2 regions of the Mesorhizobium sp. M7A.F.Ca.CA.003.01.2.1 genome follow, and region 2 is predicted to be linked to the other one. Evidence: predicted binding sites of a transcription regulator. Region 2 holds the regulator's gene; the other holds the start of a gene.
The links. Region 2 encodes PhoB, which activates phosphate uptake and scavenging genes when phosphate is short. Its sites were predicted from a motif close to TGTCATNNANCTGTCAT; they were not measured.
Positions count from the first base shown of each region.

Region 1: the regulator PhoB is predicted to act here: its motif matches at 1,985-2,001, upstream of ugpB (sn-glycerol-3-phosphate ABC transporter substrate-binding protein UgpB).

Region 1 is NZ_RZRA01000063.1:331-9,623, forward strand. Features, by position in the region: partial or broken gene EN969_RS04810 (diguanylate cyclase) at 1-1,703, opposite strand, end outside; gene ugpB (sn-glycerol-3-phosphate ABC transporter substrate-binding protein UgpB) at 2,065-3,375, shown strand; gene ugpA (sn-glycerol-3-phosphate ABC transporter permease UgpA) at 3,533-4,453, shown strand; gene ugpE (sn-glycerol-3-phosphate ABC transporter permease UgpE) at 4,463-5,311, shown strand; gene ugpC (sn-glycerol-3-phosphate ABC transporter ATP-binding protein UgpC) at 5,319-6,383, shown strand; gene EN969_RS04835 (nucleoside deaminase) at 6,513-6,983, shown strand; tRNA gene EN969_RS04840 (tRNA-Lys) at 7,231-7,306, opposite strand; gene EN969_RS04845 (BA14K family protein) at 7,564-8,049, shown strand; gene glpK (glycerol kinase GlpK) at 8,145-9,293, opposite strand, start outside.
Region 2 is NZ_RZRA01000036.1:186-11,782, reverse strand. Features, by position in the region: gene EN969_RS03345 (DUF1328 domain-containing protein) at 1-157, shown strand, start outside; gene EN969_RS03340 (sensor histidine kinase) at 337-1,368, shown strand; gene EN969_RS03335 (hypothetical protein) at 1,492-1,671, shown strand; gene EN969_RS03330 (hypothetical protein) at 1,793-2,119, shown strand; gene EN969_RS03325 (YMGG-like glycine zipper-containing protein) at 2,203-2,448, shown strand; gene EN969_RS03320 (CHASE domain-containing protein) at 2,544-4,172, opposite strand; gene EN969_RS03315 (ATP-binding cassette domain-containing protein) at 4,300-5,100, opposite strand; gene EN969_RS03310 (sugar ABC transporter permease) at 5,112-6,464, opposite strand; gene xylF (D-xylose ABC transporter substrate-binding protein) at 6,607-7,647, opposite strand; gene EN969_RS03300 (ROK family protein) at 7,917-9,164, shown strand; gene phoB (phosphate regulon transcriptional regulator PhoB) at 9,181-9,870, opposite strand; gene phoU (phosphate signaling complex protein PhoU) at 9,887-10,594, opposite strand; gene pstB (phosphate ABC transporter ATP-binding protein PstB) at 10,621-11,439, opposite strand; partial or broken gene EN969_RS03280 (ABC transporter permease subunit) at 11,457-11,597, opposite strand, start outside.

The sequences.
Region 1 (9,293 bases), on a different contig from region 2:
TCGAAGCCGACCATCTTTCCGCTGCTGATCTCTTTCTGCGGCTGGTAGACGAGATAGAACTCCTGGCGTGCGACCGCCTGGCGCAGTTCGTGCTCCATGACGCGCTTGTCGCGGGCCTCGGCCCCCATCGATGCTTCGAAATAACGGTAAGTGTCCTTGCCTTCGGTCTTGGCCCGGTAGAGTGCCGTATCGGCGTGGCTTATCAGGCTGGCCTGGTTTTCGGCATCCGACGGATACAGCGCAATGCCGATGCTTGCCGACACAAGGCCGCCGCCGACCGAGAGCCGGTTTTCCTCGCGCATGGCGGTCAGCACCGCGTTGGCGATACGGCCCGCCTCCAACGGGTCGGCCAGGTTCGGCGCGATGATGGCGAACTCATCGCCGCCCAGCCGCGCCACCATCTGCCCTGGACGAAGGATACCGGTCGCGCACTGCGCAACCTTCTGCAGCATGGCGTCGCCTGCGCCGTGCCCATACAGGTCGTTGACCTCCTTGAACCGGTCGAGATCAAGCAGCAGAAGCGCAAGCTGGCCGCCTTTCCTGGTCCGGACCATCGCAGCGATTTCCGTCTCCAGCCGGCCGGAAAAGCTGCGGCGATTGGCCAGTCCGGTCAATGGATCGAAATGGGCAAGCCGCAGGATCTCCTGTTCCGCCTTCTTGCGCTCGCGAATGTCGCGGACCGCGACCACGTTGTGCGGTTTGCCACAGTAGTCGATGCTCCTGGCGATCAGCTCGACAGGAATGCTCGTGCCATCGCGACCGCTCAATTCGGCCTCCTGCGGCTGTTCGCCGAAGCCCGAGATATCGGATCCGAAGAGATCGCCAAGCTGCATTCCGTTCAGGGTCGCTGTTGCTTTGCCCGTCAGTGCCGCAATGCTGTCATTGGCACTGATGATGCGGTTGCCGTCGCAGACGATCAGCCCCTCCACGGCGGCATTGGCCAGGCCGTGCATGCGGTCGACCTCGAGCTTCTGGCGACGGAAGCGCAAATCGATCCACAGCGCCGATGCCGACAGAACCAGGATCACCAGTGTGGCGGCGGCGGCCGCGAAAGCCTGCGAGGTCGGCTCGATCGTGTATTCGGATATGACGATCGAGGGATCGGGGAAGATCGAGACGGCACCCATCCCGATGAAATGCAGGGTGCAGATCGCCAGCGTCAGCAGCACCGCGCCGCCGGATGTCGCCTTCAAGGAGGGGCGGCGCTGCACGACACGCAGCGCCAGCGCCGCGAGCGTTACGCCGGCCAGCAGGGAAACGGCGACAAGCAACAGGTTCCACTCGATACGGCCCTGAACCTCGAACGCCGCCATGCCGATGTAGTGCATGGCTGCGATACCGCCGCCCAGCACGGCGCCGCCGACGAGATGATAGTCGAACTCATCCCGCAAGGTGGCGATCCACATGCCGGCTGCCGTCAAAGTGACCGAAGCAGCGAGCGAAAGCACGGAGAGTGCCGGATCATAGGCACTGGGTATGCCCGGTGTGAATGCGAGCATGGCGATGAAGTGCGTTGCCCAGATGCCAAAGCCGGTCGAAGTGGCCGCGATCATCAGCCAGGCAAGCCGGTTCCGATCTGTGGAACGGCTTATGTGCTGAAGCAGGTTGACAGCAGAGAAGCAGGAAATTCCGCAGATCAACGCGGCGAGTGCGACCAGTCTCAGATCATGTTCGTTGACGATACAATTGTAGACCGTCAGCATTTATTTCACCTGAGCTTTGGAAATAAACAGGGCAGCAGGATTGAGTAGCGCGTTGCCGTTGAGGGATCGATAAAGTCGGCTGCAACCTTGGCGTGTCTCTTCGGGTTGCTGCGGCTGCAATCAGGGCTGACACGCCGAAAGCCAGCTTGACGGTCCCGACGGTGGTTCCTGGCGCGCTTGTCGTCGCGCTAAGCCGGCTAACCGCATCGCTTCCCATGCCTCCAAGCGGAGACGAGCGTTGCGTCAGGTAAAGGGTGAAGTTCGTCGATCTGCAACAAAACCGTTGTCTGATTGTCATGAGCGACACATATTGCCTTCGCGGGAGTGCCCCCTTTCGCCAATGACAAACGGGAGATGAAACATGAAGTCCTTCGGCTTCGCGGCCGGTGTTGCCGCTACCTTTATGACGCTTTCCTCAACCTCCGCTTTTGCCGTCACGCAGATCAGTTGGTGGCACGCCATGACTGGCGCCAATGCCGAAGTCGTCGACAAGATCTCCAAAGATTTCAATGCCAGCCAGAGCGACTATGAGCTCGTTCCGGTGTTCAAAGGCACGTATCCCGAGACGCTGAATGCCGGCATTGCCGCCTACCGCGCGGGCCAGGCGCCAGACATCATCCAGGTGTTCGACGTCGGCACCGGCGTGATGATGGCGGCCGAAGGTGCCATCAAGCCCGCAGCCGATGTGTTGACCAGCGCTGGAATGACCTTCGACAAGAGCCAGTATCTGCCAGGCATAGTCGGCTATTATTCGAAGCCGGACGGCACCATGCTCTCCTTCCCCTACAACTCCTCCTCGCCGATCCTTTATTACAACAAGGATATCTTCAAGAAGGCTGGTCTCGACGTCGATAGCCCACCCAAGACCTGGAATGAAGTGTGGGAAGACGCCAAGAAGATCAAGGCGAGCGGCGCGGCCGCCTGCGGCTACACCTCGACCTGGCTGACCTGGATACATCTGGAGAATTTCGCGGCCTGGAATGACGTGTCATGGGCCACCCAGCAGAACGGTCTGGCCGGCGGCGATGTCGAGCTCAAGATCAACGCGCCGATTTTCGTCAACCATTTCCAGGCGCTGGCGGACCTCGCCAAGGACGGCACCTTCAAATATGGCGGCCGCACCTCCGAAGCCAAGCAGATCTTCCTTGCGGGCGAATGCGGGATCATGACCGAATCGTCCGGCGGACTTGGCGATATCGTCAAGTCCGGCATGAATTACGGCATTGGCCAATTGCCGTATGACAGCGACGCCAAGGGTGCGCCGCAGAACACGACGCCGGGTGGCGCCAGCCTGTGGGTTTTCGCGGACAAATCCGATGAGGAATACAAGGGCGTCGCGGCCTTCTTCGCCTACCTGTCGAAGACCGAGGTGCAAGAATACCTGCACCAGAAGTCGGGTTATCTGCCGGTAACGCTGGCGGCTTATGAAGCGACCAAGAAGTCCGGTTTCTATGACAAGAATGTCGGCCGCGAGACCCCGATCCTGCAGATGACGGGTAAGACGCCGACCGACAATTCCAAGGGCGTACGTCTGCCGAATCTGCCGCAGGTGCGCGATATCCAGAACGAGGAGTTCGAGAAGATGCTCGCCGGCCAGCAGACCGCGCAGCAGGCGCTCGACAATGCGGTTACGCGTGGCAATGCCGCGATCAAGGAAGCGCTGGGGAATTAGAGCGAGCGCAGGTCCTTGCTCTACGGCGCACCCATCTGTCCCGCCGGGCATCTCCCCTCGTGAGGGGAGTTTTGCCGTGCCTTGCGATTTCGCCAATGGTCGATGATGCCCAGTCCGAAACGCTCATCAAAGCCATCTTGGCGGAGAGGGGTGCCGCATGGTGCCCCCCGCCTCATCACCTCGGAGTGGCTCCGTGACCCCTCGCGTCGTGTTCCCCAACAAGGTCCTTCCCTACCTGCTTGTGGCGCCGCAACTGGCCATCACGCTCGTTTTTTTCTACTGGCCGGCCGGTCAGGCGTTCTACCAATCCATGCTCAGGCAGGATCCGTTCGGGCTGAGGACCAAGTTCGTCTGGTTCGCCAATTTCAGGAAAGTGCTTGCCGATCCGGCCTACCTGAACTCGATCAAGGTCACGGTGGTGTTTTCCCTTGCGACCGCTATCGTCGCCATGTGCGTGGCGCTCCTGCTGGCGGTCATGGCAGAGAAGGTGGTGCGCGGCAAAGGTCTCTACCGCACGCTCTTGATCTGGCCCTACGCGGTGGCGCCGGCGATTGCCGGTATGCTGTGGCTATTCCTCTTCAACCCTTCGATCGGGTCGCTGGCCTACATGCTGAGGAGTTTCGGCATCGCCTGGGATCCACTGCTCAATGGCACCCACGCCATGATCCTGCTGGTGTCCGCCGCTGCCTGGAAGCAGATCAGCTACAATTTCCTGTTCTTCGTCGCCGGCCTGCAGGCGGTGCCGAAAGCCTTGATCGAGGCGGCGGCCATGGACGGCGCCGGCGAGACCAAGCGATTCTGGACCATCGTCTTCCCGCTGCTTGCGCCGACGACCTTCTTCCTGCTGGTCGTCAACACCGTCTATGCCCTGTTCGACACGTTCGGCATCGTCCATGCCGTCACCGGGGGCGGTCCGGGCAAGACGACTGAGACGCTGGTCTACAAGGTCTACAATGACGGCTTCGTCAATCTGATCCTCGGTGACTCGGCGGCGCAGTCGGTCATCCTGATGATCATCGTCATCTCGCTCACCGCCATCCAGTTCCGCTATGTGGAACGCAAAGTCCATTACGGCTGAGGGCGAGCGATGATCGGCCAGTCACCGCTCCGCACCGTCATCGCCCACGCCATGCTGATCCTCGGCATATTGATCGTCGCCTTCCCGATCTACTACACGTTCGTTGCCTCGACGCAGACGCTGCAAACGATCCTCAGGCCGCCATTGCCGCTCCTGCCCGGCGATCAGTTCTGGAACAATTACAGCGAGGCATTGTTCGGCGGTGTCGGCCGCATCGGCGGCGTCAGCGTCGGCAGGCTGCTGCTCAACACGACGATCATGGCGCTCGGCATCGCGGTGGGAAAGATATTCATCTCGATCCTGTCTGCCTATGCGATCGTGTTCTTCCGCTTTCCGCTGCGCATGACCTTCTTCTGGCTGATCTTCATCACCCTGATGCTCCCCGTCGAGGTGCGCATCCTGCCAACCTACAAGGTGATGGTCGATCTCGGCATGATCGACACTTATGCGGGCCTGATCATCCCGCTGATCGCCTCGGCCACCGCCACGCTGCTGTTCCGCCAGTTCTTCATGACGATTCCTGGCGAATTGGTTGAGGCGGCGCGGGTCGACGGTGCGGGGCCGTGGCGCTTCTTCTTCGATATCCTGTTGCCGCTGTCGCGGACAAATATCGCGGCGCTGTTCGTCATCCTCTTCATTTATGGCTGGACACAGTATCTGTGGCCGTTGCTCGTCACCAACAGCAGCAACATGAACACGATCGTCATCGCGCTCAGAAAGATGGTCTCCTTCGCCGATGCCGATACGCAATGGCACCTGGTCATGGTTACAGCGATGCTGGCCATCGTGCCGCCGATCCTGGTCGTGGTGCTGATGCAACGCTGGTTCGTTCGCGGCCTGGTCGATTCCGAAAAGTGAGAAGCTGATGGCGACCGTCGATCTGAAGGATGTGAAGAAGGTCTACCCCAGCGGTTTCGAGGCCGTGAAGGGCGTTTCAATCGCGGTTCCCGACAAGGAGCTTTGCGTGCTGGTCGGCCCGTCGGGTTGCGGCAAGTCCACGCTGCTCAGAATGATCGCCGGGCTTGAAACCATCTCCTCGGGAACAGTTGCGATCGACGGCAAGATCGTAAATTCAACCGGTCCGACCGAGCGTGACATCGCCATGGTGTTCCAGAACTACGCGCTCTATCCGCACATGACGGTGGCCGACAATATGGGCTTTGCCCTCAAGATCAAGAAAGCCGATCCGGCCGACACCGCAAGCCGCGTCGGCAGGGCCGCCAGCATCCTGGGCCTCGACAAGCTGCTCGACCGCTATCCGCGCCAGCTCTCCGGCGGCCAGCGCCAGCGCGTCGCCATGGGCCGCGCCATCGTGCGCGACCCGCAAGTCTTCCTGTTCGACGAGCCGCTCAGCAATCTCGACGCCAAATTGCGCGTCCAGATGCGCGGCGAGATCAAGGCGTTGCACCAGCGGCTGGGCACCACCACCATTTACGTCACGCATGATCAGATCGAGGCCATGACCATGGCCGACAAGATCGTCGTGCTGCATGACGGCCTTGTCGAGCAGATCGGTGCGCCGCTCGACCTCTATGACCGTCCGGCCAATCTGTTCGTTGCCGGCTTCATTGGCTCGCCGGCCATGAACTTCATTGCCGGCCGCGTCGAGGAAGGCGTTTTCCGCAGCGCCAGTGGGCTGACCCTGCCGCTGCCGGAAGGCATCAACCTGGCAAAAATTCCCGTGGGTGAACTCATCTACGGCATCCGTCCCGAACATATCCGAGCAACGATTTCCCAGGGTATTGCCGGCACGATCGTGCTTCTGGAAGCCACGGGTTCGGAAATCTTCGCCAGGGTCGACTGCGCCGGCGAGGAAATCTCCTGCCTGTTCCGGGAGCGGCTTGCGCTGAAGCAAGGCGCGCAGATGCGCATCGAGATCGACCGCGCCTGTGCTCATCTGTTCGACGCCAAGACCGGTCGGCGATTCTAGCGCAAAGGTCTGATATCCCGGCGCAAAGGTCTCAAGCCACGGTTCGCTCTTGCCACTCGCATCGCTTGGCAGCAATCTCGGATCAAAGAGCCGCTCATCGGGTGGATGTCGGCGTCCCGGGGTTTTGCCATGACACGCGATCAGATGCTCGCCCACCTTCGATCCGCCGACGCGGTCGCGCGCGAGGCGGCGGCACATGGGCATCATCCCTTTGGTTGCGTTCTGGTCGGGCCGGATGACCGCGTGCTGATGCGGCAGGGCAATCTCGACACGGTGCGCCATGCCGAGACGGAGCTCGCCCGCCGCGCCGCGGCTGCCTACGCGCCGGAGTTCCTGTGGCAATGCACGCTGGTCTCAACCTTCGAGCCGTGCGCGATGTGCGCCGGCACGATGTATTGGGCCAATATCGGGCGGCTGGTTTACGGGGTCGAGGAGACCGAACTCCTGGCGCTCACCGGGGATCACGCGGAGAATCCGACGATGAGCCTCTCTTCGCGCACCGTCCTCGGCTCCGGCCAGAGAAAGATCGAGGTCTTTGGCCCCTTCCCCGAAATCGCCGACGAGATGCTCGCACCGCACCGCGATTTCTGGAAGCGCTGACGGCTTCGTCCCGGCCGGTAAGGTCGATCAATGGCAGCAGTGACTGTCGGATCGCGGTGGGAGCCGCCGCCGCCGTTCAACAAAATCAAAGACTTGTAGAATCAACGATCCGAAGTCGGACGATCTTGTCATGCGTTGCCCGTGGCGAGATCCTTGAGAAGGGCGTGCAGGCCGTGAAAACTCGGACAGTCGCTGCTTTCTCAAAGACTCAAAGGCCCTAAGTGGCTGATATTTAATGCTAAAACAATGGTGAGCGCGATGGGATTCGAACCCATGACCTACTGATTAAAAGTCAGTTGCTCTACCGGCTGAGCTACGCGCTCCCGCGGGCGAAAGGCGGCCCTCGAAATTGCGCGGAACATAGGGAGAGTGCCTCGACCGGTCAACCGGAAAAAGAGGTCTCGCAAACACGGGCGGCTTCGCCCTGTCGCGGCACTTGTCCCACGCGCTGTCGGGGGGAGAACGGCCAAGGAACGCTGCCATTTATGCCTGACGGTGGCATCCAGTCTGGGGAACAATTGTATGCGCCGCTCGTTTTTCGGGCACAGGGACGTCCGCCAAACCATCGAGGAGAAGACCAATGAACAGAATCACAACGAGCCTGCTGGCGACCGCTCTCTCCGCCACATTCGTTGCGGCGGAGGCGGTGTCGGTTAATGCCCAACCGAACTATGTGCCGCAGTCCCAGGTCGCGGTGCCGGATGTACAGACAGTCCAGTACCGGGAGTGGCGCAAGGACCGCTACAATCGCAATTTTTCGCGTGACCGCAGTTTTTCGCGTGACCGCAATTTTTCCCGCAATCGCGGCATGTATTGGAACGGCCATCGGGGCTATCGTGAATATCGCCCCGGCTACCGTCGTCACGGCGATTATTGGTTCCCGCTTGCGGCCTTCGCTACCGGCGCGCTGATTACCGGGGCAATCATCAACAACGAAAACAACCGCGTCTATGAAGGCAATGCGCATGTGCGATGGTGCTACGACCAATACCGCAGCTACCGTGCTTCGGACAACACGTTCCAGCCGAATTACGGCCCCCGCAGGGAGTGCCGCTCGCCTTATTGATGTGGGTGAGTGGGAGTAATTGATAGTGCTGCATTGAAGGCCCATGCCAGAAGTGGCGCGGGCCTTTCTTTTCGGTCACCCCTGCCAACTGAGGCCTATGGCGTGCTCAGCGTCCGGCGCACAGCATCGCGCCAACCAGCAAGTTTGGCTGCGCGCGCAGAGCCATCCATGGCCGGCTGGAACCTCCGCTCCAGCGCCCAGCTCTTCGCGAATTTCTTGGCATCCGGCCACACGCCTGCCTTCGACCCGGCGAGCCACGCGGCACCCAGCGCCGTCGTCTCCAGGATGGTCGGACGGTCGACCGGCGCGTCGAGGATGTCGGCCAGCCTCTGCATGGTCCAGTCCGACGCAACCATGCCGCCGTCGACCCGCAGCACGGTCTTGGCCGAAGCTCCCTTCCAGTCCTTTCGCATGGCGTCGAGCAGGTCGCGCGTCTGGTAGGCGACGGATTCGAGTGCGGCGCGGGCGAATTCCGCCGGCCCGGAATTGCGCGTCAGCCCGAAAATGGCGCCGCGTGCCTCGGCGTCCCAATGCGGCGCGCCGAGCCCGACGAAGGCCGGCACCAGGTAGACGTTTTGCGTTGGATCAGCCTCGGCAGCCAGCTTGCCGCTTTGCTCGGCCTTGCCGATCACCTTGATGCCGTCGCGCAGCCATTGGACCGCGGCGCCGGCAATGAAGATCGAGCCCTCCAGCGCATAAGTGGTCTTGCCGTTCAGCCTGTAGGCAATAGTGGTCAAGAGCCGGTTCTTCGAACGCACAAGGTCGCTGCCGGTGTTGAGCAGCGCAAAGCAGCCCGTGCCGTAGGTGGATTTCATCATGCCCGGCTCGAAACAGGCCTGGCCGATGGTCGCCGCATGCTGGTCGCCGGCAACACCGAGGATTCTTATCTCGGCGCCGAAGAGATTTTTCTCCGTGATTCCATAGTCATCGGCGCAGTCCTTTACCTCGGGTAGCATTTTCGCCGGGATGTTCAGTATCGACAGCAGTTCGTTGTCCCAGGCATTTTTCTCGATATTGTAGACCAGCGTGCGCGACGCGTTGGTGGCATCCGTGGCGTGGACCTTGCCGCCGGTCAGCCGCCAGATCAGAAAGCTGTCGATGGTGCCGGCGAGCAACTCGCCTTTCTCGGCACGACGCCGCGCCCCTTTTACCTTGTCCAGCATCCAGGCGATCTTGGTACCGGAAAAATACGGATCAAGCAGCAGGCCGGTTTTTTTGGTGAACTTTTTCTCCAGTCCCTGCTT
Region 2 (11,597 bases):
GGCGCTCGTATTTCTCGTCGTTGCCATCATCGCCGGCGCGCTTGGTTTCGGCGGCATCGCCGGTACCTCCGCCGGCATAGCGCAGATATTGTTTTTCATCTTCCTCGCCTTCCTGGTCATTTCGCTTCTTGCGGGCCTGTTCAAACGGGCTTCGTAAGGACGGACGGCCGAACACTGGAAGCCGCACCCCTCAAACGGTTTCCAGCCACCGCCGGGCGGTGTCCCTCAAAGGACGCCGTCCGGCGGACCGTTTTTGGCGGCGGGTTTTCCGGAAACCTGTTTGGAACCCATTCAACGATGAGCCGTTCAGCCTGAATTGGGTGGACAGATTGGCCGATGGGTTCCAGGACCGGAAACAGGAAAGACGCCGTGCAAAGCGATGAAGTCATCGCCCTCCATCCCGCCGACAGCGGCATGCAGCTCGGCCGTGCTCTTCTTCACGCGTTGCACAATGCCGGCATTTCCGTTCTCTACCAGGATCGCGAGATGAAAACCGTATGGGCGCGCAACATGCGTGCGCCCTGGGTTTCGGACACCGCCGACAGCATCGGCATCCTGCCGGAGGCGCAGGCCGACCGCATCGGCGCGGCCAAGCGCGACGTCATTGCATCCGGCAACCCCCAACGTCTCGAGATCAGCGTTCCCGTCGAGGATGGCAGCCGCTGGTTCGAGGTGTGGATCGATGCCGATCACGGCGATGGTGGCACCGTGCAAGGCGTCGTCACCACGATGGTCGAGACGACGGAGCAGAAGCGCCGCGAGCAGACCCTGACGACGCTGTTGCGAGAGGTGAGCCATCGCTCGAAAAACCTGCTGGCGATCATCCAGAGCATAGCCACCCAGACCGGCCGCTACTCCGACAGCATCGGCGATTTCCTGACACGCTTTCGCGGCCGGCTGCAATCGCTGGCCTCGTCCCAGGATCTCGTGACCTCTTCCAACTGGCGGGGTGCAGCACTTCGCGAACTCGTATCGGGCCAGGTTGGCCGCTATGGCGGCGATCCGGTTCGGAGCCTGAGGTTTCAGGGGGCAAACCCCTATCTCAATCCCAACGCTGCCTTGCATATCGGCCTTGCGATGCATGAACTCGCCGTCAATTCGGTGAGCTACGGCGCCCTGTCGCGGCCCGGCGGGTACGTCAATGTTACAGCCAACCTGACCGCCGACGACACGGGAACCTCCCTGTCCCTGACATGGGCGGAGGCAATCGGCGCCAGTGATGTCAGGCGTAGCGAGAAGCGCTTCGGCAGCGTCGCACTCGAACGGGTCGTGCCGGCGTCACTGAACGGAACGGCGACGCTCGAAATCGCGGCTGGCCGCCTTGAATACCGCCTTGTCGTTCCGCACGGCAATTTCGAGACGGATTGAGCGACCTTCCTTAACCCGCCGTTCACCATAAAAGCAGATGCTGTTTTTCCCAGATACCGCTGGAACTTGTTGCATCACCGAACATTTCCGCAGCAGGATTTACAGCATGGTGGGAGGAATGCCTTGACGGTTGCCGACATGAACAGACTGGAGCAGGCCGCCCGGATTTCCATGGGCGAGTTTGAGGACTCAGAGGCTTCCACGCCACCGCTGGCTCCTGTTCCCAACGGAGCTTTGCGCCTAGTTGCGCTGGCCTTGGTGGCGGTGATCATGGCGGTCGCCCTGCACCAACTGGTCTACTAGGCCACCTCGTTTCGGCCGGTGGCCGAATCGGCTGTAGCGCCATCTTATTTCCCCGGCCGATCAAGCCAGCCAGGAACTTTGGCGAATGTAGACCGTTACTATGGCGAGAGGACTTCTCGCCATGGAACATATCGCTGCATTGTTGCTGGTCATCGGTTGCTCGAACACGATGGCCGACTGCCGTGAACTCCAGGTGCCCGTAAGCGTTTTCGCGACGGCCGAGCAATGCGTGGCCGAACGCCCATTCGTCTTGGGCGACGTGCAAGGGCAGGCTGACCACATCGTCGCCAAATGCCTTGCGGTCGATCCGGCGCTTGAGGACGACTATGATCAGATCGTCTGGAATGTGCGCGCCGATGGTACGCTTGACGCGTCTTTGGCAATTTCCAGCCTGGTAATGGCATCGAACACGATACGCCCAGAAAAAGACTATCTTCACCAACAATAGATTGCAGCAGCAAAGGCCGTCATTTCATGCTAAATGGCGGCTGGAGCTTACTAAAGTGAGGACACAAAGTGAGGAGTGACTCTATGCGGAAGATGATTATTGCCCTGGTTGCGGTGGTCGCGGTCAGCGGCTGCACCTCGACTGAGAAGGACGTGGTTGGCGGCGGCTTGATCGGCGCCGGTGTCGGCGGCTTGGTCGGCGGCGGTAAGGGCGCGCTGATCGGCGCGGCCGTGGGTGCCGGTTCCGGCCTGCTGGTGCGCAACCTGCGCAACGGCTATTGCCAATATCGCGATCATCGCGGCCGGATCTACACGGCTCGCTGCAACTAATTCGGCGATAATCGAAACGTCGATCCGGAGGCCGGTCCGCCGGCTTCCGGGTTTTTGATGTCTGGATGCTTCCCCCTTGTCGGCAACGGTCGCGCTCAATTGGCGAGTGGAATTTTGATTTCCACGTTCAGCCCATTGGCTTGGTAATCCCGTTTGATCGTACCGCGCAATTCGCGCGTCACGTTGAGGTCGATCAGCTTGGTGCCGAATCCGGTCTCGGCGGGCGCTTCAAGTTTCTTCTGCCCGTTTTCGCGCCAGTTGAGAGCCAGCACCCTGTCGCGCCCTCGGCCTTCGAGCGACCAGTCCACCTTCAGCGCCCCAACGGAATTGCCGGCCTCGCCGTATTTCAGCGCATTCGTCGCCAGTTCGTGGAAGGTCAGGCCGAGCGCTTGCGTCGTGGTTTCGTCGAGCAGCACCTGTGGTCCCGACAACAGCTCATCGGGCAGCTCCTTGCCGAACACCTGACCCAGCTCGATGCGCAGGAGATCGCCAAGATCGGCCTTCTGCCAGCGTGAGCGCGTCAGCATGTCCTGGGAGGCCGCCATCGCCTGCAGCCTAGCCGAGAAGGACGCTGAAAACTCGTTGACGTCGGTCGCCCGCGATGCCGTCTGACGCGCGATCGCCAGCACCCTGGTGATCGAATTCTTGATGCGATGCTTCATCTCCTGCAGCATCAGGTCTTTTTCGATCAGGCTCTTTTCCGTCGTTTCGTGCAATCGCGACGCTGCCTCATAGGCCCGCTCCTGATAGCGCGCCACAAGCGCGATTGCGCCCGCCAACAGCAGGCCGAACAGCCCCAGCATCACCGGAATGGCGCGCGACGACGGCTGCGAGAAGGCGCTTGTCGGCCGGAACAGGACAGTCCATGGCTGTCCGGCGACGATGATCTTTCGCGTGACCAGCAGCCTGTTCCCGAAAGTGGAAGCCGGCGGCGTCTCCGACCGGAACAACAGATTGTCGCCGTTCACGGCACCATCGCCATCATAGATTTCGGTGTTGACCGGCAAAAGCGGCGACCGGCTGAGCGCGGTCTGGAACAGATCGCGAGCCCGGAAGGCCGCATAGAGAAAACCTGATGTCGAGGATCTCGAAGCATTGATGACGTCGGGAGCGGTTTCGACATTGAGCCGCACGAAAACGAAGAAGCCGGTGAACGTCTGCGCGGCGCCCGTGTCCTGGCCCAGCTGCACCAGCCCGCTGGCATGCTGCTGGTCGTCGGACATCGCCTTTTCGATCGCCGCACGCCGCACCGGTTCGCTGAACATGTCGTAGCCGATGCCGGCTTGATTGGATGGATCCAGCGGTTCGAACAGCACGATAGGGGTGCGCCAGGGTTGCGTGGTGTCCGGGTAGATTGGATGACTGACGCCATAATCGTGCAGCATGTCGCGTTCGACCGTCGCCTCGTCGCCCGTCTTTGCCAGCCTGAGGAAGCCGATACCGCGCAAGCCGGCGAAATTCTTGTCGACATCGAGCGCGGTGAAGAAGGCCTTGAACTCATTGCGAGAAATATCGCCATTGCGGGCGTCGAACAGGGCCTGCGTCGAGCGCAGCAGCGACAGATGCAGGTCGATGCGGCTCTCGATCCGGTTGAGCGCATCGTCGGCAGTCGCCTCGAACTTGATGCGCGCGGCTTCCTGCGTGGCGAAGTAGGCAAAACCTGCCATCACCATGCTGATCAGCGCGACGGCGATAAAGGCGATGATCGGGAAAAGCTTCTTCAACGGATCGTGCGGTCCCTGAGCAATGTCGGACCTTTATGCGCAAGTCGCCCTGCCAACACAATGCCAAGGCCAAGCCATCCCTACGGCTGGCATATCACGTGTCCGGCAACCGCGATCTGGCTTGATCTCAGGCCGCGATCTTCAGCGCGCCCGGTCCGGGAATGGCGCCTGGCGGGCATTTGCCCAGAATGATCATGCCCAGCACCTCGTCCTGGGTGACATCAGTGGTGCGGGCGGTGCCGACCACCTGGCCGTTCTTCATGACGCAGACCCGGTCGGCAAGCTCGAACACATCGTGGATGTCGTGGCTGATCAGGAAGATGCCGATGCCGTCGGACTTCAGCTGCTTGACCAGTTCGCCGACCTGCGTCGTTTCCTGCGGACCAAGTGCGGCCGTCGGCTCGTCCATGATCAGGATGCGGGCGTTGAACAGGATCGCACGCGCGATCGCCACCGATTGCCGCTGGCCGCCCGACAGCTTGATCACCGGCTCCTTGAAACGCTGGAACCGGGGATTGAGCCGACCCATCACCTTGCGCGCCTCGGCCTCCATGGCAACGTCGTCGAGCGTGCCCCAGGCGGTCATCAACTCGCGGCCGAGGAACAGATTGGCGGCGGCGTCGACATTGTCGGCCAACGCCAGCGTCTGGTAGATCGTCTCGATGCCGTATTTCTTGGCGTCGCGCGGGTTGGAGATCGATGCCTCCTCGCCGTTGACGAAGATCTGGCCCGAATCGCGCTTGTAGGCGCCGGACAGGATCTTGATCAATGTCGACTTGCCGGCGCCATTATGGCCGAGCAGCGCCACGACCTCGCCGGGGAAAAGATCGATCGAGGCGTCGTCGACGGCGCGGATGCCGCCAAACGCGATCGAGATGTTCCTCATGTCGATCAGCGCGGTGGCTGCAGGAGCAGTCTTGTCAGTCATGGCATGCCCTCCTAGACGCGCTTGCGATAGACGGTGTCGAGCCACACGGCGATCACCAGTACGGCGCCGACGACGATGCTCTGCAGCGGCGAGTCGACACCAAGCAGCACCATGCCGGACTGCAGCGATTGCATCAGCAGGGCGCCGAGCATGGCGCCGATGATCGTTCCCGACCCGCCGGCTAGCGACGTGCCACCGATCACGGCGGCTGCAATGACGAGCAGCTCGTCGAGCGTTCCAAGCACGTTGGTGGCCGAATTCTGCCGGGCCGAGGAGATCGCCGCGGCAATCGTGGCCAGCACGCCCATGATCATGAACACCTTCATGGTGATCCAGCGCGTGTTGATGCCGGCGAGATTGGCCGCCTCGGGATTGCCGCCGATGGCGAAGACATAGCGGCCGAAACGGGTGCGGTTGGTGATGAAGGTCATGACCAGCCCGACGGCGACCGCCATCAGCACCGGTATGGCGATACCGTGGGCGATGAACAGGCCGCCTTCGGGAACGGTGATGTTGTTGGCGGCCGCATATCTGTTCACGATGCCGATCGGCCAGGGGTAGGAGTTGGCGAGCCAGACCGCACCCATGATGGCGCCGCAGGTGACGACACCGAGCAGCGCCTCGGCCCAGATCGGACGTAGCGGAAAACGGAAACGCTTGCGCTGCACCCGCCCGTTGAACAGCCCAAACACCACGGCGAGGCAGGCGACGATCCCGACAACCCAGCTCCAGGTTGCGCCGATCGATCCCGCCGGCCCGCCGCCCATCAGCTGAAAGGTGGCGTTAAGCGGCGCCACGGTCTGGCCTGATGTGACCCACCAGGCAGCACCGCGCCAGACCAGCAGGCCGCCCAGCGTCACGATAAAGGCGGGCACTTCGAGATAGGCGATGACGAAGCCTTGAAAGGCGCCGATCAACAGGCCGAGCGCCAGGCCGATGACCAGCGCCAGGGCCCAGATCCACGGATTGCCGAGTTCGAGCCCGACAAAACGCACCAGGAAATGCACCTGGGCAAATCCCATCACCATGCCGATCAGGCCCTCGGCGGAACCGACCGACAGGTCGATGTTGCGCATGACGATGACCAGCACCATGCCGCAGGCCATGATGGCGACCGCGGATGTCTGCACCGACAGGTTCCACAGATTGCGCGGCGTGAGAAAGGTGCGGCTGTCGAAATCGAGCGGGTTGACGCCGAGGCGCAGGCTGGAAATGACATGCAGCCCAATCCAGATGACCAGCAGCGCGCCGATCATGCCGAGCATCCGGGTGTCGATCTCGGTCGCCTTCAGGAACCGGGCGACGGCGCCGAGTTCCGACGCGCGCGCCGTATCGGCCTGCGGGTTGGACGTCGTGTCGGTCATGATTTCCTCCCACCGGCTGGCCGTCTGACGCGCATGCCGGAGCCCAGCCTAGAAGCTATCCGCATGATGCGGAAACACAATTCTTTGAGAAAACGCCGCGGCTTTTGGGCCGCGGCGTTCAGATATTTCGAAGTGGTCCGGATCAGTTACAGGCCGCGACGGTGCCGGCAGCGACACCCGCGCAGACTTCGTCCTTCTTGATCCAGCCAGCGTCGATGACGACGTTGAGATTGTCCTTGGTGATGGCAACCGGAGTCAGGAACAGCGACTTGACGGTGTTGCCGCCCGGCGTCGTGAAGTCCTTGGCGCCGGCGATGTCGCTCGTCTTCTTGCCGTCGGCCAGTTGCGAGGCGATCTCGGCGGCATTCTTGCCGAGCTCGCGCGCGTCCTTCCACACCGACACGGTTTGCGTGCCCAGGGCGATGCGGTTCAGCGCGGCGTGGTCGCCGTCCTGCCCCGAGACCGGCACGGTGCCGGCCAAGCCTTGAGCCGTCAGCGCCGCGACGACGCCACCGGCAGTGCCGTCATTGGCCGCGACCACCGCGTCGACCTTGTTGTCGTTGGCGGTCAGGAACTGTTCCATGTTCTTCTGGGCGTTGGCGGGCAGCCAGCCATCCGTGTAGGCTTCGCCGACATTCTTGATCTTGCCGCTGTCAATGGCTTCCTTGAGCACTTCCATCGAGCCCGAGAACAGGAAGTCGGCATTGGGATCGGCACCGGAGCCCTTGATGAAGACGTAGTTGCCTTCCGGCTTGACCTTGAACACTTCGCGGGCCTGCATGCGGCCGACTTCCTTGTTGTCGAAGGTCAGATAGAAAACATCCTTGTTCTCGATCAACCGGTCATAGCCGACGACCGGAATGCCTTCGTCCAGGGCTTTCTGCACGGCCGGGCCGATGGCCGAAGCATCCTGCGCCAGGATGATCAGGGAATTGGCGCCCTGCGAGATCAGGCTTTCGACGTCCGTAAGCTGCTTGCCGGGATTGGACTGCGCATCGGCGGAGATGTACTTGTCGCCGGCGGCCTCGATCGCCGTCTTCATGGCGGCCTCGTCGGTCTTCCAGCGTTCCTCCTGGAAGTTGGACCACGAAACGCCGACGACTTTGTCCTTCGCCTGCGCGACAGACGCGAGCGTCAGCGACATGGCGGCACCCGCCAGGATGGCGGCTGTGAATCTTTTCATATTATCCTCCCTGCGCCGCGTATGGCGCGACCAAACTGGCCCGAAGGCCGGCACAAAGGCCCTATTTTTTCGAGCCTCGAAAAAATACTGGGCCAACGCCCGAACGCTGTCAACATCGATTCTGATGGATTTTGATGTCGTTTCGAATTTTTTTCGGGCCTCGGAATAAATAAATGACACGGCGCGCGGCTTCTGCCAGTATTTGACCGCGTCACCGACAGCGTTCCAGGGCAGGAAGAACCGCGGCGACCGGGAGGATATGAAAGAGCATGTCGGTCGGAATCCGCCACGACGATTTGCGCCGCCGCAACCGCGCGATGGTGATCGCGGCGGTGCGCCGCGCCGGACAGCCGTCGCGCACCGAGATCGCCGCAACCACAAGCCTCAGCCATTCGACGATCTCGGCGATCTCATCCGACCTGATCGTCGAAGGTATCCTGACCGAAAGCAAGCCGAGCGAGGCCGGCTCGCTCAAACGCGGCCGTCCGCAGGTCGGCCTCAGCCTCAATCCGGAAGCGGCCGCGGTAATGACCGTGGTGCTGTCGCTGAACTTCCTCTCGGTCGCCGTCATCGACTATGCCGGCCAGGTAATATCCGAGGAACAGCGCCGGCTCGACACGCTGACGATGTCGCGCGACTCGCTGATCGGTGAGTGCACGGCAATCGTGCGGCGCCGCCTGGAAGATCCCGACCTGGACGTGCGCAGCATCGCCCGTATCGCGCTGGCCGTCCAGGGCATCACCGACACCCGTGCCCGCGCCATGCTGTGGTCGCCGATCACGCCGCACACCGACATCGCCTTCGCCGACATATTCGAAGACGAGTTCGGCATCCCAGCCATTATGGAGAACGATTGCAACATGATGGCGGTGGCGCTGCGCTGGCGCGACCCCGATCGTTACCGCGACGATTTCATCGCTATCCTTTTGTCGCACGGCATCGGCATGGGGCTGGTGCTGAAGGGCGAATTGTTCACCGGCACCCATTCCTCGGGCGGCGAATTCGGCCACATGATTCATCGGCCGAACGGGGCGCTGTGTCGCTGCGGACGGCGCGGCTGCGTCGAAGCCTATGCCGGCAATTATGCCATCTGGCGCAACGCGCGGCAGATGGGCGAGGATGCAGAACCCGTCGCCGATGTCAGCGATGCCGACATGCGCGCCCTGGCTGCCGCCGCCCGCGAAAGGGACGGACCCGAACGGGAAGCCTATCGCAAGGCCGGCGAAGCGCTCGGCTACGGCCTCGGCAGCCTGTTCGCGCTGATCGATCCGGCGCCGGTCGCCATGGTCGGCGTCAGCGCCGCCGCCTTCGACCTGATCGAGCCGGCATTGCGGCAAGCGATTGCCCAGACCGCCGGCGGCCAGCATTCCAAGTCGATTTCCTTCGACACCGAGCCGAACGAACTGCCGCTGATCCGCGAAGGCTGCGCCATGCGGGCGCTAATCTTCGTCGATCAGGAGATTTTTGCGCCGGGCGTGCAGGCGAGATCCGGTCTCGGCGGCAAGAACGTGGCGTGAGTTCAAACGAGGGAGTTCAGTCCTCGCGAATGGCGTAACCCGCCCCACGGATGGTGCGGATGACATCGGGCATACGGCCGTTGTTGACCGCCTTGCGCAGCCGGCCGACATGCACATCGACCGTGCGTTCGTCGATGTAGATCGTCTCGCCCCAGACATTGTCGAGCAGTTGGCTGCGCGAGAACACGCGGCCTGGATGGCGCATCATGAATTCAAGCAGGCGGAATTCCGTCGGCCCGAGCCGGATTTCGCTCTTCTTGCGATAGACACGGTGCGATTCGCGATCGAGCACGATATCGCCGACCTTGAGCACGCTGGACAGCACTTCCGGCTTGGCCCGGCGCAGCAGCGCCTTGACCCTGGCCATGAACTCCGGCGTCGAGAAAGGCTTGACCAGATAGTCGTCGGCACCGGTCGAGAGGCCGCGCACGCGGTCGCTTTCCTCGCCTCGCGCGGTCAGCATGATGATCGGCAGCCGCTCGGTCTCGGGACGCATCCTTAGCCGGCGGCAGAGTTCGATACCGGAAACCGCAGGCACCATCCAGTCGAGCACCAGAAGGTCTGGAACGTTCTCCTGCAGCCGGATTTCGGCCTCGTCGCCGCGCGTCACCACCTCGACCTGGTAACCTTCGGATTCGAGATTGTAGCGGAGCAGCACGCCTAGCGGCTCCTCATCCTCCACCACCATGATGCGTGGCGCGATCATCGGCTGGTCACCCCTGTCATGCCGCTGGCGCGGACATTGCCGTCTCGTCCTGCTTCGGACGGTTGGCTGGCAACTGCGTGCCGGTCAAAACATAATAGGCATTTTCGGCGATGTTGGTCACGTGGTCGCCGATCCGCTCGAGGTTCTTGGCGCAAAACAACAGGTGCGTGCACGCCGTGATGTTGCGCGGATCTTCCATCATGTAGGTCAGAAGTTCGCGGAACACCGATGTGTATTTGACGTCGATGCGTTCATCATTGTTTCTGAGCGTGGCAAGCGCTGCCGCGTCAGCGGCGGCATACTCGTCGACGACCCCCTGCACCTGGATCAGCACCAGCTGCGCCATTGCGTCGATCGAATGCGAAAGGTCGTGCGGCGTGACGCTCAGCCCGACAGTGCCGACGCGCTTGGCGATGTTCTTGGCAAGGTCGCCGATGCGCTCGAGGTCGCCGGCCATGCGGATCGAACCGACCACCGCACGCAGATCGTTGGCCATTGGCTGGCGCTTGGCGATCAGCGTGATGGCACGATCGTCCAGCTCGCGCTGGCGTGCATCCATGATGGCGTCGTCGGAAACCACCCGCTGCGCCAGCGCATTGTCCGAATTGAGCAAAGCCCTGGTCGAGCCACCGACCATCGAGCGGGCGAGATCGCCCATGTCGCGGATCAGCTGGCTGATCTGCTCCAGATCCTCATCGAAAGATGCAACGGTATGTTCACCCATGATCTTCGTCCCTCATATGCCAGAGATCAGCCGAACCGGCCGGTGATGTAGTCCTGGGTGCGTTTGTCGTCGGGGGTGGTGAACATCTTGTCGGTGGCGCCCTCCTCGACCAGATAGCCAAGATGGAACATCGCGGTGCGCTGCGACACGCGCGCTGCCTGCTGCATCGAATGGGTGACGATGACGATCGTATAGTTCTGACGCAGTTCGTCGATCAGTTCCTCGACGCGAGCGGTGGCGATCGGGTCGAGCGCCGAACACGGTTCGTCCATCAGGATCACCTCGGGCGACACGGCGATGGCGCGTGCAATGCACAGGCGCTGCTGCTGGCCACCGGAAAGACCCGTGCCAGGTTCCTGCAAACGGTCCTTGACCTCGTTCCAGATCGCCGCCTTCTTCAGGCTGGACTCGACGATCTGATCCATGTCGGCCTTGCGCTTGGCCAATCCGTGGATGCGCGGACCATAGGCGACGTTCTCGTAGATCGACTTTGGGAACGGATTGGGTTTCTGGAACACCATGCCGACGCGCGCCCTGAGTTCGACGACATCGATGTTCTTGTCGTAGATGTCCTCTTCGTCGAGCGTGATCTTGCCGGTTACCCGTGCTGAATCGATGGTGTCGTTCATGCGGTTGAGGCAGCGCAGGAAGGTGGACTTGCCGCAGCCGGAGGGGCCGATCAGCGCCGTCACCTGGTTCAGGCGGACGTCGAGATCGACGTCGAACAGCGCCTGCTTCTCGCCGTAGAACACGCCGACCTTGTCGCCGCGCATTTTTATCACTTCGTTCGACTTCATCTTGTCGCCCACTGCGTTTTCAAGGGACTGTTCGGTCATGATGTTCATACCAAAATGCCTTTTTTCTACCAGCGCCGCTCGAACCGACGCCGAAGCACGATCGCGGTGATGTTCATGGCCATGAGGAAGACGAGCAGGATGATGATGGCGCCGGACATACGCTCGACGAAGGCGCGTTCGGCCTCGTTCGCCCACATATAGATCTG